Regions from separate parts of the Gordonia sp. NPDC057258 genome, predicted to be linked through region 2. Evidence: predicted binding sites of a transcription regulator. Region 2 holds the regulator's gene; the other holds the start of a gene.
The links. The regulator HspR, encoded in region 2, represses chaperone genes until heat shock. The targets are predictions, from matches to a motif close to ANNTGAGTNNNNNNNACTCANNT.

Region 1: the regulator HspR is predicted to act here: its motif matches at 4,113-4,135, upstream of clpB (ATP-dependent chaperone ClpB).

Annotation. Positions count from the first base shown of each region.
Region 1 is NZ_JBHUXZ010000028.1:43,839-50,927, reverse strand. Features, by position in the region: gene ACFUEJ_RS17935 (zinc-binding alcohol dehydrogenase family protein) at 1-998, opposite strand, end outside; gene ACFUEJ_RS17930 (helix-turn-helix domain-containing protein) at 1,133-1,423, shown strand; gene clpB (ATP-dependent chaperone ClpB) at 1,491-4,043, opposite strand; gene ACFUEJ_RS17920 (hypothetical protein) at 4,305-5,408, shown strand; gene ACFUEJ_RS17915 (glucose-6-phosphate dehydrogenase (NADP(+))) at 5,516-6,916, shown strand; gene ACFUEJ_RS17910 (glycoside hydrolase family 15 protein) at 6,933-7,089, opposite strand, start outside.
Region 2 is NZ_JBHUXZ010000008.1:55,212-62,300, reverse strand. Features, by position in the region: partial or broken gene ACFUEJ_RS08250 (FAD-binding oxidoreductase) at 1-841, shown strand, start outside; gene ACFUEJ_RS08245 (hypothetical protein) at 880-1,956, opposite strand; gene ACFUEJ_RS08240 (hypothetical protein) at 2,055-3,161, opposite strand; gene ACFUEJ_RS08235 (SRPBCC family protein) at 3,180-3,647, opposite strand; gene ACFUEJ_RS08230 (heat shock protein transcriptional repressor HspR) at 3,692-4,090, opposite strand; gene dnaJ (molecular chaperone DnaJ) at 4,094-5,296, opposite strand; gene grpE (nucleotide exchange factor GrpE) at 5,534-6,178, opposite strand; gene dnaK (molecular chaperone DnaK) at 6,175-7,089, opposite strand, start outside.

The sequences.
Region 1 (7,089 bases), on a different contig from region 2:
CGCGTGAGGACCACCTTGCCGATCGCCCCTCCGGATTCGGAGACTCGGTGCGCTGTACGAAGATTCTCGATCGTGAAACCAGCCAGTTCACGGTTGACAGTGCTGCGAATCTTGCCGGCGTCGACGAGTTCGGCGACCCGGCCGAGGATCTCGTGTTGTGAGTCGTCTTCCGGTGCGAACAACGGCTTGGAGAACATCAACTCCCAATGCCAACTCTGGCTCTTCTGCTTCAGCGGGAGGGTATCGAGACCTTCGGGCTCGTCAATGGCGACGACCTGACCGTGTACACCCATGATGTCGGCATAGGACTCGACATTTCCGTCCGAGTGGGGCGAGAAGATGTAGTCCACACCGCGCGGAGCGTATGCCCGCACGTCCTCGCGCAGGCGTCTCGGGTCGACGACGTGGTGGGCACCGAGTCCTCGCGCCCATTCCTGCGACTCAGGCCGTGACGCGGTTGCGATCACGGTGAGATCAGTCAGGGTCCGGGACAACTGAATGACCATCGAGCCGACGCCCCCGGCACCCGCCACCACGACGATCGTTCCCGAGTCCGCGGAATCGACCCGCAGCTTCTCGAACAACGACTCCCAGGCAGTGATCGTGGTCAACGGCAGTGCGGCAGCCGCGCCGAAGTCGAGGGACGACGGTTTGCGCCTGACGATCCGCTCATCGACAAGATGGAACTCGGCATTCGTTCCCGGCCGATCGATCGAACCGGCGTAGTAGACCTCGTCCCCGACGGCAAACCTCGACACCTCGTCGCCGATCCCGACGACAATCCCCGCCGCGTCGAATCCCAGAACACGCGGCGGATCGGAGTCACGCAGGCCTGCACGCACTTTGGTGTCCACCGGGTTGACCGAGACCGCGCGGACCTCGACGAGGAGATCGTGCGGACGGGGGGCCGGCACCGGCATTGTCGTCTCGGCGAACGCGCTCGGGTCCTCGACGGAGTTCGCAGCGACCGCGACCAGGGCTGTCATCTCTCGTGTCATGGCGCTAAGGTATCCCCACGACCCCAGTTACCCGCAAGGGCTCCTAGTATCCAATAGAAAGCATCGAGGCCAGCGCCATGTCACTGCCGTCCCATCGCGGAGACGCCTACTCTGCGTCGTGTCCCTGCCGAGGGATGCTCGACCTTCTCGCCGACAAGTGGAGCGCCCTGGTCATCGGCGCCCTACGCGATAGACCGATGCGGTTCGGAGAGCTCCGCGTGCGGCTGGACGGGATCAGCCCCAAAGTCCTCACGGCGACTCTGCGTCGGTTGGAGACAGCCGGGATGCTCACCCGCACCGTCTATCCGGCGGTCCCGCTGCACGTCGAATACGAACTGACGGAACTCGGGGTGGACGCCGCCGGGCCGCTGGACGCACTGCGCCTGTGGGTAGAGGACAACCTCGACCGCTTCCCACATCCGTAGCCGGCGCAGACAAAGGGACCCATCCCGAAGGATGGGTCCCTTTGTCATTCACTTGTCAGTCACGAACTCAGCCCAGTACCAACGACTCTCCGTCGGCACTGACGTTGACCGGCACGACGTCACCGTCGCGGATGTCGCCGGCGAGCAGCTGCTTGGCGAGCTGGTCACCGATGGCCTGCTGCACCAGGCGGCGCAGCGGGCGAGCACCGTACAGCGGGTCGAATCCGCGTGCGCCCAGCCATTCCTTGGCCTTGGTCGACACCTCGAGGTCGAGGCGACGCTGCGCGAGGCGCTTCTTGAGCTGGTCGAGCTGGATGTCGACGATCGACACCAGTTCCTCCGGGCTCAGGGCGTCGAAGATCACCACGTCGTCGAGACGGTTGATGAACTCCGGCTTGAACGCCGACCGCACCGCCATCATGACGTGATCCTTGTCGCCCCCCGCACCGAGGTTCGAGGTGAGGATCAGGATGGTGTTGCGGAAGTCCACCGTCCGGCCCTGACCGTCGGTCAGTCGACCTTCGTCCAGTACCTGCAGCAGCACGTCGAACACGTCCGGGTGAGCCTTCTCGATCTCGTCGAACAGGACCACCGTGTACGGACGACGCCTCACCGCCTCGGTCAGCTGGCCGCCGGCCTCGTACCCGACGTAACCGGGCGGAGCACCGACGAGCCTTGCCACGCTGTGCTTCTCGCCGTACTCGCTCATGTCGATGCGGACCATCGCCCGCTCGTCGTCGAACAGGAACTCGGCGAGCGCCTTGGCCAGCTCGGTCTTACCGACACCGGTGGGGCCGAGGAACATGAACGAGCCGAGCGGCCGGTTCGGGTCCGCGACACCGGCGCGGGCACGACGCACCGCGTCGGACACCGCCTGCACCGCATCCTTCTGACCGATGACCCGGTGTCCCAGTTCCTCTTCCATGCGCAGCAGCTTGGCGGTCTCGCCTTCGAGCATGCGTCCGGCCGGGATTCCGGTCCACGCCGACACGACCTGGGCCACGTCGTCGGGTCCGACCTCCTCCTGCAGCATCACGTCCTGAGAAGGATCCGTGCCGGTCTTCTCGATCGCGGCCTCGAGCTCCTTCTCCAGTCCGGGGACGCGACCGTACCGCAGCTCGGCGGCGCGTCCGAGATCACCGTCGCGCTCCGCGCGATCAGCCTCGCCGCGAAGCCTTTCCAGCTCCTCCTTGAGGTCTCGGACCGCGTCGATCGCGGTCTTCTCCGACTGCCACCGGGCGGAGAGCTCGTTGAGCTTCTCCTTCTGGTCGGCCAGCTCGGCGCGGAGCTTCTCGAGCCGCTCCTTCGACGCCGCGTCGGTCTCCTTCTGCAAGGCGACCTCCTCGACCTCGAGACGGCGGACGATCCGCTCGACCTCGTCGATCTCGACGGGGCGCGAGTCGATCTCCATCCGCAACCGCGACGCGGCCTCGTCGACGAGGTCGATGGCCTTGTCGGGCAGGAACCGCGAGGTGATGTAGCGATCGGAAAGCGATGCGGCAGCGACCAATGCGGAGTCGGTGATGCGCACGCCGTGGTGCACCTCGTACCGGTCCTTCAGGCCGCGGAGGATGCCGATGGCGTCTTCGACCGACGGCTCGCCGACGTACACCTGCTGGAAGCGACGCTCTAGTGCGGCGTCCTTCTCGATGTACTTGCGGTACTCCTCGAGGGTGGTGGCACCGACCAGCCGCAGCTCACCACGGGCGAGCATCGGCTTGATCATGTTGCCGGCGTCCATCGCGGAATCGCCTGTCGCACCGGCTCCGACGATCGTGTGCAGCTCGTCGATGAAGGTGATGACCTGTCCGGCCGAACCCTTGATCTCGTCGAGCACGGCCTTGAGCCGCTCCTCGAACTCGCCACGGTACTTCGCGCCGGCGACCATCGAACCCATGTCGAGGGAGATGACGGTCTTGTTGCGCAACGACTCCGGCACGTCGCCGGCGACGATGCGTTGCGCGAGACCTTCGACGATGGCGGTCTTGCCGACGCCGGGCTCACCGATGAGGACCGGGTTGTTCTTGGTCCGCCGGCTGAGCACCTGCACGACGCGCCGGATCTCGGTGTCGCGGCCGATGACCGGGTCGAGCTTGCCCTCGCGGGCGGCCGCGGTCAGGTCGGTCGAGTACTTCTCGAGAGCCTGGTAGGTCGATTCGGGATCCTCGGAGGTGACCCGTGCGCTGCCGCGCACGGCGACGAACGCCTCGCGCAGAGCCTGCGGTGTCGCACCGAGGTTGTGCAGCAGTTTGGCGACGTCGGAGTCACCGGTCGCCAGGCCGACGACGACGTGCTCGGTCGAGACGTACTCGTCGTCGAGCTCACCGGCCAGCTGCTGAGCTGCGGTGACGGCCGCGATCGATTCGCGGGATAGTTGAGGCGTCGAGCTGGCGCCGGACACCGTCGGCATGCGATCGACCAGAGCCTGGGCCTGCGCACGAACGCTCGACGGGTCCACGCCCACTGCCTTGAGCAGCGGCGACGCGATGCCGTCGGACTGATTGAGCAGTGCCACGAGGATGTGGGCCGGTCGCACGTCGGGGTTGCCAGCACTGGCCGCCGCCTGCACAGCAGAACTCAATGCTTGCTGCGTCTTGGTGGTGGGGGTGAAGCTGTCCACTCGCGTGCACCTTTCTCTTAAGTCCAACAGGCTCAAGTATGAGCCATACGCGGTCTACAACGCCAACATAGTTGAGTGCATTCCGCTCAAGCCTGAAGTTTCTGTGACATAGACCACTTGCTCCAGGATGTCGGGGGTTGGCGATCCCCCGCCCTCACAGCCGTCCAGGCTCGGGACCCGACGCCACAGACTCTCCGGAACGCGACAAACCGATCCGCAGTATTGAACGACGCACAAGTCGGGCGCCTATTCTTGAGCCCGATGTCACAGCTTTCACGCGACAAGAAGAAGCGCCGCGCCCAACGTAAGCGCAAACACGACTCCGGCAGTGGCAACCACTCCAACGTGGTACCGCTTTTCGGCACAGCAAGGCGACACGTTGCTCCCGAATCATTCAAGTCGTGGCTCCGCGATGAGGTCTTCCCCGGCGACGAGGAAGCTGTCACCCACATCGGGGCGTACGCGTTCATCGTGCTCGACGCCGTCGGGCAGACGAACCCCGGTTTCGATCCGCTCTCCTGGACTACCGACGACGTCGACACCATGGTGTCGATGCTCAACCACATCGAGTCGAACCAGCAGCAGGACGCCAAACCGCTCGCCATCGCGATCGAGACGCTGCGCCGCTACCTGGTCGAGACCGGCATGTGGCTCAGCACCGAATCCGTATCGGCCTATGCCGCCGAGCAGTTTGCCCTTGCCTCCGGGCTCGAGTTACGGACCACGACAATCGAGGAAGTCGACGAGGCCACCGAACGCGCTGCCCTCCTGGACACACAGCCCGTCCGGCGGGTCACCGAGCTGTTGGACTGGCTGGGTCCGCACCGCCCCACCACGCAGAGTCGGTGGCTCAAACCGGCCGAGGCCCGCGACCTCGCCCGCCGACTCGACATCGACTTCCCCGCTCACGTCAAGAGCATGAGCGACGTCGCGTCGTTACATCACCTGTGGGGCTTTGCCCAGGCCCTCGATATCGTCGAAGCCAATACCTCGAGCGCACGTCCCGGGCGCGCCGCCCATCTGTGGCGGGACGAGCCCCGGATCGACGTGCTGCGGGTGGGTCTCACCGCATGGGTTCGGTCCGGCTTTCCTCGGGAATACAACCCCGACATCGACTTCTCGTCGTCCTTGATCGGCGTGGTCATTAGCGGACTCGGCGATTCACCGCTGAGTATCGCCGAGATCAACGCCTGGGTCCCCAAACTCGGACTCAGCGAGTTCCTCGTCGAGGCAATCCATCGTCGGCTCGAGTTGTACATCGAAGAAGGCTGGCTGACGCTCGAGGGCGACAGGTACGTCGTTCCCGTCGCGTTACGCCCTGCCGTGGTATCTGCGCTCCCCCTGCCAGGACCTCCGCAGGACTAGACTTGGCCGGCGGCGCAGGGATCCGCTGACGTCCACAGTGCGCGATCGGTAACGGAATCCAGCACACATCCCGCACTCTGCACATCTGTTCGCGCAATATGGATTGAGTGACCACAGACAACTCCACCGGGCCGGTGATCTTCATCCTCTTCGGGTCGACGGGCGACCTCGCCAAGCGGATGGTCCTGCCGTCGCTGTACGAACTCCACCGGCGAGACCTGCTCCCCGACGGATGGCAGCTGATCGGCAACGGACGCGGCGACCGGACCGACGATGAATTCCGGCAACATGTGAAGGACGCGATCGAGGAGTTCGGTCCGGACGGGTCGGTGTCATCGGACGAATGGGAAGCGTTCGCCGAGACCATCCGCTTCGCCGGCGGCGGGTTCACCGTCGACGACCCCGGCCGTCTGCCAGAGGTGATCGACGCGGCCCGTGACGCCGTCGGCGACGGTGCTCAACTGGTCCACTATCTGGCCCTCCCACCGACCACCTTCGTCGACTACACGAAAGCCATTGCCGCGCACGATCTTGCGAAGGGATCCCGAGTCGTCTACGAGAAGCCGTTCGGTACGTCCCCCGACGGCTTCCGGACTCTCGACAAGGCGGTCCACGAATCCCTGGACGAGAAGCAGATCTACCGGATCGACCACTTTCTGGGGAAGGAGAGCACCCAGAACCTTCACGTCCTCCGTTTTGCCAACGGGTTGTTCTCGGGGGTGTGGAACCGCGAACACGTGGCAGAAGTCCAGATCGACGTCCCGGAGACCCTCGACATCGCCGACCGCGCCGCCTTCTACGACGCCACCGGCGCATTCCTGGACATGATCGTCACCCACCTGTTCCAGGTGGCGGCCGAAGTCGCGATGGAACCCCCGGTGTCGCTCGGCGCCGACGACCTGCTCGACGCGCGGGAGTCGGTCATCGCGGCGTTCCGGCCGCTGGACCCCACCGAGGTGGTCTTCGGCCAGTACGAGGGGTACCGCGACACCGACGGCATCCCCGCGGACTCCACCACCGAGACGTTCGCGGCAGTCCGCCTGTGGGTCGACACCAACCGCTGGCACGGCGTCCCGTTCCTGCTGCGGACCGGCAAGATGCTCGACCACAGCTCCCAGCGACTCAGCCTCGTGTTCCGCTCCCCCGCCGACGGTCCGCTGACCGATACCCCTGAGGACGGCACCGTGCTGACCTTCGATCTGGCCGGCGATGGTGCCATCGATCTGGCGGTCACCGTCAAGGAACCCGGTTCGGGCACCGACCTCTCCGTCGCCCACATGACCGAACAGCTCGACAAGGTGGCCGACGGCCTGTCGCCCTATGCCCGACTCATCGTCGACGTGCTGCGCGGCGATCGGTCGCTGTTCACCCGACCCGACGGCCTCGCGCATGTGTGGGAGGTGGCCGCACCGGTGCTGGCGAATCCGCCGGCGCCGCAACCGTATGCGGCTGGATCGACCGGCCCCGCGGCCGCCGACGACCTGTGCGGCGGGTCCGGCTGGATCTGAGCGCGGCGCTTCGCGCCTAGTCGCCAAGGCGCCGGTCGAGGTTGATGGCCGCGCTGATGAGGGCGAGGTGAGTGAACGCCTGCGGCATGTTGCCGAGCTGTTCACCGGTCAGGCCGACCTGCTCGGCGTACAGACCGAGGTGATTGGCGTGGGTGAACATCTTCTCCAGCGCC
Region 2 (7,089 bases):
GTTCGGCAGCCTCATGGCCGGTTACTGGGACGCCGAGACCGAACAGACCGTCTCGCAGGCGATGATGCTGGTCACCGGGGTCATGCGGGGCGCGGCCGAGAGCGCGACCCATCCCGCGCGCTGGACCGCCGAGGTCGTCGAGAAGTACCGGATCACCCGGGACCTCGCGGTCGTCCGACTCCTCGCCCACTCGCCGCTCACGTTCAACACGGGCCAGTACCTCGAGGTGCACACCCCGCAATGGCCCAAGCAGTGGCGCAATCTCTCCCCCGCCATCCCGCCCAACCCGGCCGGTGAACTGGAGTTCCACGTGCGTGCGATCCCCCGTGGAACGGTCAGCACCGCGATCGTGAGCGAGACCAGCATCGGCGATGTGTGGACCCTCGCCCAGGGGCACGGGACGCTTCACGTCGACCGCGACAGCAAGGTCCTCATGGTGGCGGGCGGGACCGGGCTCGCACCGCTGCGGGCGTTGTTGATCGAGATGTCCATGCGCGCGGATTCGCCGGAGACGCACATCTTCTACGGCATGCGCTACCCGGGCGAGCTCTACGACCTGACCGTCCTGCGCCGCATCGCGTCGACCAATCCCTGGCTGCGGGTCACCGCCGTGTCCCAGGAGGAGAGCGATCCGTGGTGGATCAACGCGGTGGCGACACCCGCCGAGCTCGGCATCGACCACGAGATCGGCACCCTCGCCGACGTCGTGGCCCGGTCCGGTGACTGGCAGGACCGTCAGGTGCTCATCGCGGGATCACCGCAGATGATAGAAAACACCCGACGCACGCTGATCATCGCGGGCGTCCGGGCCAGCCGCATCCAGCACGACCCGGTGTTCTGAGCCGGCACAAGAGTTGAATTCCCCGAACCGGTTGCGGCTCAGGGGACTTCGAGGCTCGGCTCGCCGCCGGCCGGAGCCGTGACCGTTTCGGTCTCGGTCACGGTGTACGTCTCGGGAGCCGACTCAGTCACCGTCTCCGTTCGAGTGACCGGACGCGGGGTGCTGGTGACCGTCGTCGTGCGGACGGAGGTCTCCGTCTCGGTCTCGGTGACCGTCGCCTCCTGGGTCGAGGTGACCGCTGCCGGTGTCTCGGTCACGGTGACGGGCGCGGGTTCGGCGACCGTCGACTCGGCGGTGAGGATCAGCGTCATCCCGACGGCGGCCAGGAACACGGCCGCGCCGATGGCGGCGCCGACGAACCACCAGCGACGTCCCGTCGACGTCCGCGGGGCGACGGGGGGTGCTGCCGCGGCTACCACCGCGGCGTCGGCCGCACCGAGGGCCGAGGCCAGCGCCGGGTTGTCCGCGACGGTGACGGGGCGTTGCGCCGCGTACTCGAAGGCCGGCGCGATGCCGGGGAGTTGCGCGCCGGGGCCGACCACGATGACCGACGTGATGTCACGCCCGCGCGGCAGGCGGGTGACCGCCGTCGCGAGCCGGGTCGCCGCGTCGGTGTCGGTGACCGAGGCGACCTCGCCCGGCGCGAAGTCGGTCGTGCCGAGCACGGCGCCGGAGGACGTGTCGACGGTGGCGAGGGTCGTGCCGGCGGCCGGCGCGGCATCGCGATCCAGGTCGACGACGGCCACCACCCCACCGCGCGTCGCATGCGTGCATGCGATCTCGGCGAGTGCGGCGGCATAGCCGGTGACGACGACCTTCTCCGTCCACGACGGCCCGGTGCCGACGCCCGGCGCGAAGGCCCGAGCCAGGTGGTCGCGGACGTCTGCGCGGGACGCCGAGATCCCGATGCGGTCGACCTCCACAGGGACGGAATCGACGAGTTCGAGGATCGCGGCCTCGGCACCGGCCGCCGACGCGTCCGGGAGGTCGACGAGATTGCTCGCCAGGACGTGGCCGTCGGCGTCGCGGACCACCGAGCTGATCTGGTCGTCGACGACGGAGATACCCAGGACCACGAACCCCGGCATCGGGCCGTTTGCCGGTACCTCGGACATGGTTCACCTCCCGTCGCCGACCTTGCTGTGGCGTTCTGACCCGCAAGCCTAGCGGCTGACGCGAGGACCGGGGCATCCGGCTGTGTCCGGCGTCCGGCTCAGATCGACTCGGCAGCGTGCTGGGTGTACGCGGCGTCGCGCACCGCCTCGTCGGTTTCCAGGCCGGCGCCCAGGGCGCCGCCGACGGTCGCGAGGGAGCACGTCAGCCAGGCAACCTCCAGATAGTCGGTGAAGCCGACAGGGTGGTCGAGCGTCGCACCGATGACCTGCGGCACCACGAGGCAGAGCGCGCCGATCGCGGACAAGACGAACAGCGCCGCGTAGAACGCGCCCACACCGAGAACGACTGTGATCATGGTGACGATGTTGAACAGCACCACCTGTTCTCGCGTCTGTCGGGAGCCGCCGCGTTCCCACAGGTCGGCGCCGATGATCAGGGTCGCGGTGATCGCGATGATCGAACCGAGTGCCACGCCGGTGAGCCGAATCCCACCGAAAGTGTCTGCGAGCAGCCAGATGTCGGCGGTCACCAGTGCGAAAACCCCGGCCGCGATAGCGCCGGTGAGTGCGCGGCTCAGGCCGAGTGCCAGCCGCCACGGGCGGTTGGCGCGCACCATGCCGGTGAGCAGACGCAGGTTCCCGGTCAGGACACGCGCGGTGAACGCGGTGCCCGCCTCGTCGACGTCGGTCCCGAGTTGGCGCACGCGATGGCGCAGCGCCGACCGCGCCGGCGACTTCTGGTGACCGCGGAGGTCGTCGGCGTCGGCACCGAGGAGTTGACCGACGAGTCCGGTGATGATGCCGCGGGCCCGCTGCCGCACTCCGGTGGCGCCGAGCGCCGGCACCGAGAGGACCGCGACGCCGTGCACTGCGTTGGCGTGCGCGACGACCGGACGTTTGCCGACGTGTAGCGGCAGGTCGGTCAGGCAGAGCACCAGATCCCACTCGTGTTCGAGCAGAAGATCTCTTGTGGCGTCGACGATCTCGGCGTCGCCGGCCGGCGGCTGTACGACGCCGGCCTCGAGGAGATCCAGCTGCCAGCGCGCGCCAGGGAAGGTCGTCTGGATGTGGTCGGTGAGGTCGGCTTCGATGAGCTTGCGGGCGAGGTCGATCGCCTGGCCCGGCGCGGCGACGATGCCGAGGACGACGACGGGTTCATCCGAGGTGCCGGGCTCGGGGAACGACTCGGGGGAAGAGGAGTCCATCAAGGGTGACGGTCCGGCTCAGGCGAACCGGGCCGCGAGGGCCCGCAGGGTGCCCTCGATCCCCTTGCCGTTCTTCTTGTCGTAGCCGATGAGTTCCATGATCTTCGGTACCCGGAGCGTCGAGTAGTCGAAGGTCTCGGTGACCGCGGTCGTGGTCGGTGACGTCGAGTCGAGTTCCCACCGCCAGCGGTGCCCCATCGGGTGCTGCCATTCGACGACCCGGCCGGGTTCGAAGTCGGTGACGGTCGAGGTGATCTTGTACGGCACGCCGTACTGCTTCATCCCGACGCTGAAACGCGCCCCACGGGTCAGCGTCTCGGGCCCGTCCACGGGGGTGTCGCGGACCGTGCCGGAACCGTCGAGCTCCGGATGCCGATGCGGATTCGACACGAGCGCGAACACATCGGCGACCGGGGCGTTCACGACGACCCGGCGCGAGACCTTGTGCGGGCCGGAGTCGACGGTGGTGACGGGTTCAGGAGCCATACGCTCAACGTTACGCACGTCCGTGGGCTCGCGTCGAAACCGCGTCAGTCGGTGGTGCGTTTGCGTCGCGGCTGCCAGACGACCAGGGCGTTGGTGCGCGGCACGGGGACGAGTTCGCCGCCGCGGCGGGTCCGCGACGCCTGCACCTCGTCGGTCAGCTCGCGCACGCGGTGCTGGAGCGCCTCGACCTGATTGCTCAGGTCGATGATGCGTTTGATGCCCGCGAGGTTGACGCCTTCCTCCTGCGAGAGACGCTGGATCTCGCGCAGGAGTTCGACGTCGCGGGACGAGTAGCGGCGGCCACCGCCACTCGTCCGTTGCGGGGTGACCAGGCCCAGGCGGTCATACGTCCGCAGGGTCTGGGCGTGCATGCCGGCGAGTTCGGCGGCCACCGAGATCAGGAAGGTCGCGCCGTCGCCGTCGAAGTTGCCCGCACCGGCCATCACTCATCGCCCCCAGTCCGCCCGCGGGTCGAAACCGCTTGCCCGCTCGGCCTGGTCGTAGGCGCGCATCGCCTCGACCGCGGCCTCGTCGAGCTTGTTCGGAACCGCGACCTTCACGGTGACGAGCAGGTCGCCCGCCCCGCCGGAGCGCTTGGGCACTCCACGACCGCGCACGCGCAGCGTGCGGCCGTCAGTGGTGTTCGGCGGGATCTTCACCCCGACCGAACCCTCCAGGGTCGGAACCGAGACCGTCGCTCCGAGAACGAGTTCGGAGATCCGCACCGGCAGCTGCACCCGAAGGTCGTTGCCGCTGCGGGTGAACTGCTTGTGCGGGGTCACGTGCACGACGACGTAGAGGTCACCCGACGGGGCGCCACGACGACCGGCCTCGCCCTGCCCGGCGAGCCGGATGCGCTGACCGTCCTCGACGCCGGCGGGGATCCGGACGTTGATGGTGCGCGCGCGGACCTTCACGCCGCTGCCGTCGCAATCGGTGCACGGGTCGTCGATCCGCGACCCGGTGCCCTGGCAGTCCTGGCAGGGCTCGCTGAATCCGAACGCGCCCTGGTTGCGGCTCACGAACCCGGAACCGTTGCAGTTCGCGCACACCCGCGGACTGGTCCCGGGCTTGGCGCCCGAGCCGTGGCAGGTGGTGCAGGGTGACGGACTCGTCACCCGCAGGGGGACGGTCGTGCCGAGCGCGGCGTCGGAGAACGAGAGCGTCGTCTCGGTCTCGAGGTCCTTGCCACGACGCGGCCGGCTCGCCGTCGAAGTACGTTGCGTTCCGCCGCCGCGGTTGAACAGGCCGTCGAAGATGTCGCCGAAACCGCCACCGCCGCCGCCGGTCTGCGCCCCGCCGAACAGGTCGCCGAGGTCGAAGTCGCCACCGCCGCCGGTGGTGTAGGTGGTTCCGCCGCCGGGGAAGCCACCCGGGAAGCCGTTGCCGCCGCCGCGGAATCGTCCGCCGGCGAACATGGCGCGTGTCTCGTCGTATTCCTTGCGCTTCTCGGCATCGCCGAGGACGCTGTGGGCTTCGGACACCCGCTTGAAGCGCTCTTCGGCCGCGCTGTCACCTGGATTCGCATCCGGATGCAGCTCGCGCGCGAGCTTGCGGTAGGCCTTCTTGATCTCTTCAGCCGAAGCGTCAGAAGCAACGCCCAGGTCCTTGTAGAAGTCGTGTTCTAACCACTCACGTTGTGGTGCCACCAGACGTCACCTCCTTGAGTTCTGTTGTCTGGATTGAAGTTTCAGTTGGGGTCACCTGCTCCCTGAGGTGCGAGCAGACCACCTGCTCCCTGAGGTGCGAGCCGACCACCTGCTCCCTGAGGTGCGAGCGAAGCGAGCCACGAAGGGTTCGTCGCCCTTCGTGGCTCGTCGCTTGCGCTCCTCGCACCTCAGGGATCAGTGGTGAGTTCGCCCACCCAGGATCGAGCGACGGTCGTTCTATTGTGCACCGGGCGCGTCGCCCGCGGGAGCGGGATCGGTGACCGTCACCATCGCGGTGCGGATCACCTTCTCGCCCAGGCGGTAGCCGCATCGGTACACCGATCCGATCACCGGATGTGCCCCGGTGCCGTCGTGCTGCACGGCTTCGTGGAGTTCGGGATCGAACTCGTCACCCGCCGCACCGAAGGCCACGAGACCTTCGGCGGCCAGCACACCGGTCAGCTTGTCGGCGACCGAACGCAGCGGACCGCTGTCGAGGTCGCCGTGTTCACGGGCACGGTCGAGATCGTCGATGATCGGCAGCAGCTTGTCGATCAGGATCTGCTTGCCGTAGGCGACCGAACCCTGCTTCTCCTCGGCGGCACGCCGCCGGAAGTTGGCGAACTGGGCGCGTTCTCGCTGCAGGTCGGCCGTCAGCTCGGCGACGCGGGCATCCGGTTCGTCGGCTGCGGCGTCCGGCTGCTCCTCGGTGGCCTGTGACATGTCGGTCTGCTCGTCGACGACCGGTCCGGCATCGGCCGGGCCGGGTCCGGCGGCCGGCTCGTCGCGCACCTCACCCGTCTCCGGGTCGATACGACGACGGTCGGTCACCGTCACCGGCTCCTCGCCGGACCCATTCGACGAATGGGCTCCTGCGGTCACTTGTTCTCCTTCGAGTCGGCATCGTCGACGACCTCGGCGTCGACGACGTCGGGATCGGTGTCGGCCGCGGCGGACTCACCGTTGGGGGACTCGGCAGCGGCGTTGGCGTAGATCGCCTGGCCGAGGGCCTGCGACTCCTCCGACAGCTTCTCGATCGCGGACTTGATCGCCGCGGTGTCGTTGCCCTTGAGCGCTTCCTGCGCCCCGGCGACGGCCGCCTCGACCTTCTCCTTCAGCTCCGCCGGGACCTTGTCCTCGTTCTCCTTGAGGAACTTCTCGGTCTGGTGGACCAGCGACTCCGCCTGGTTGCGGGTCTCGGCCTCCTCGCGGCGCTTGCGGTCCTCGTCGGCGTGCGCCTCCGCGTCCTTGATCATGCGGTCGATCTCGTCCTTGCTCAGGCCCGAACCGTCCTGGATGCGGATCGAGTTCTCCTTGCCGGTGCCCTTGTCCTTCGCGGTGACGTGCACGATGCCGTTGGCGTCGATGTCGAAGGTCACCTCGATCTGCGGGACACCCTGCGGGGCCGGAGCGATGCCGCCGAGCTCGAAGCTGCCGAGCAGCTTGTTGTGCGAGGCGATCTCGCGCTCACCCTGATAGACCTGGATCTGCACCGACGGCTGGTTGTCCTCAGCGGTCGTGTAGGTCTCCGACCGCTTGGTCGGGATCGTGGTGTTGCGCTCGATCAGCTTGTGCATCACGCCGCCCTTGGTCTCGATACCGAGGGAGAGCGGGGTGACGTCGAGCAGCAGCACGTCCTTGACCTCACCGCGGAGCACACCGGCCTGCAGTGCGGCGCCGACGGCGACGACCTCGTCCGGGTTGACGCCCTTGTTGGGCTCGCGGCCACCGGTCAGTTCCTTCACCAGGTCGGTGACGGCCGGCATACGGGTCGAACCACCGACGAGCACGAC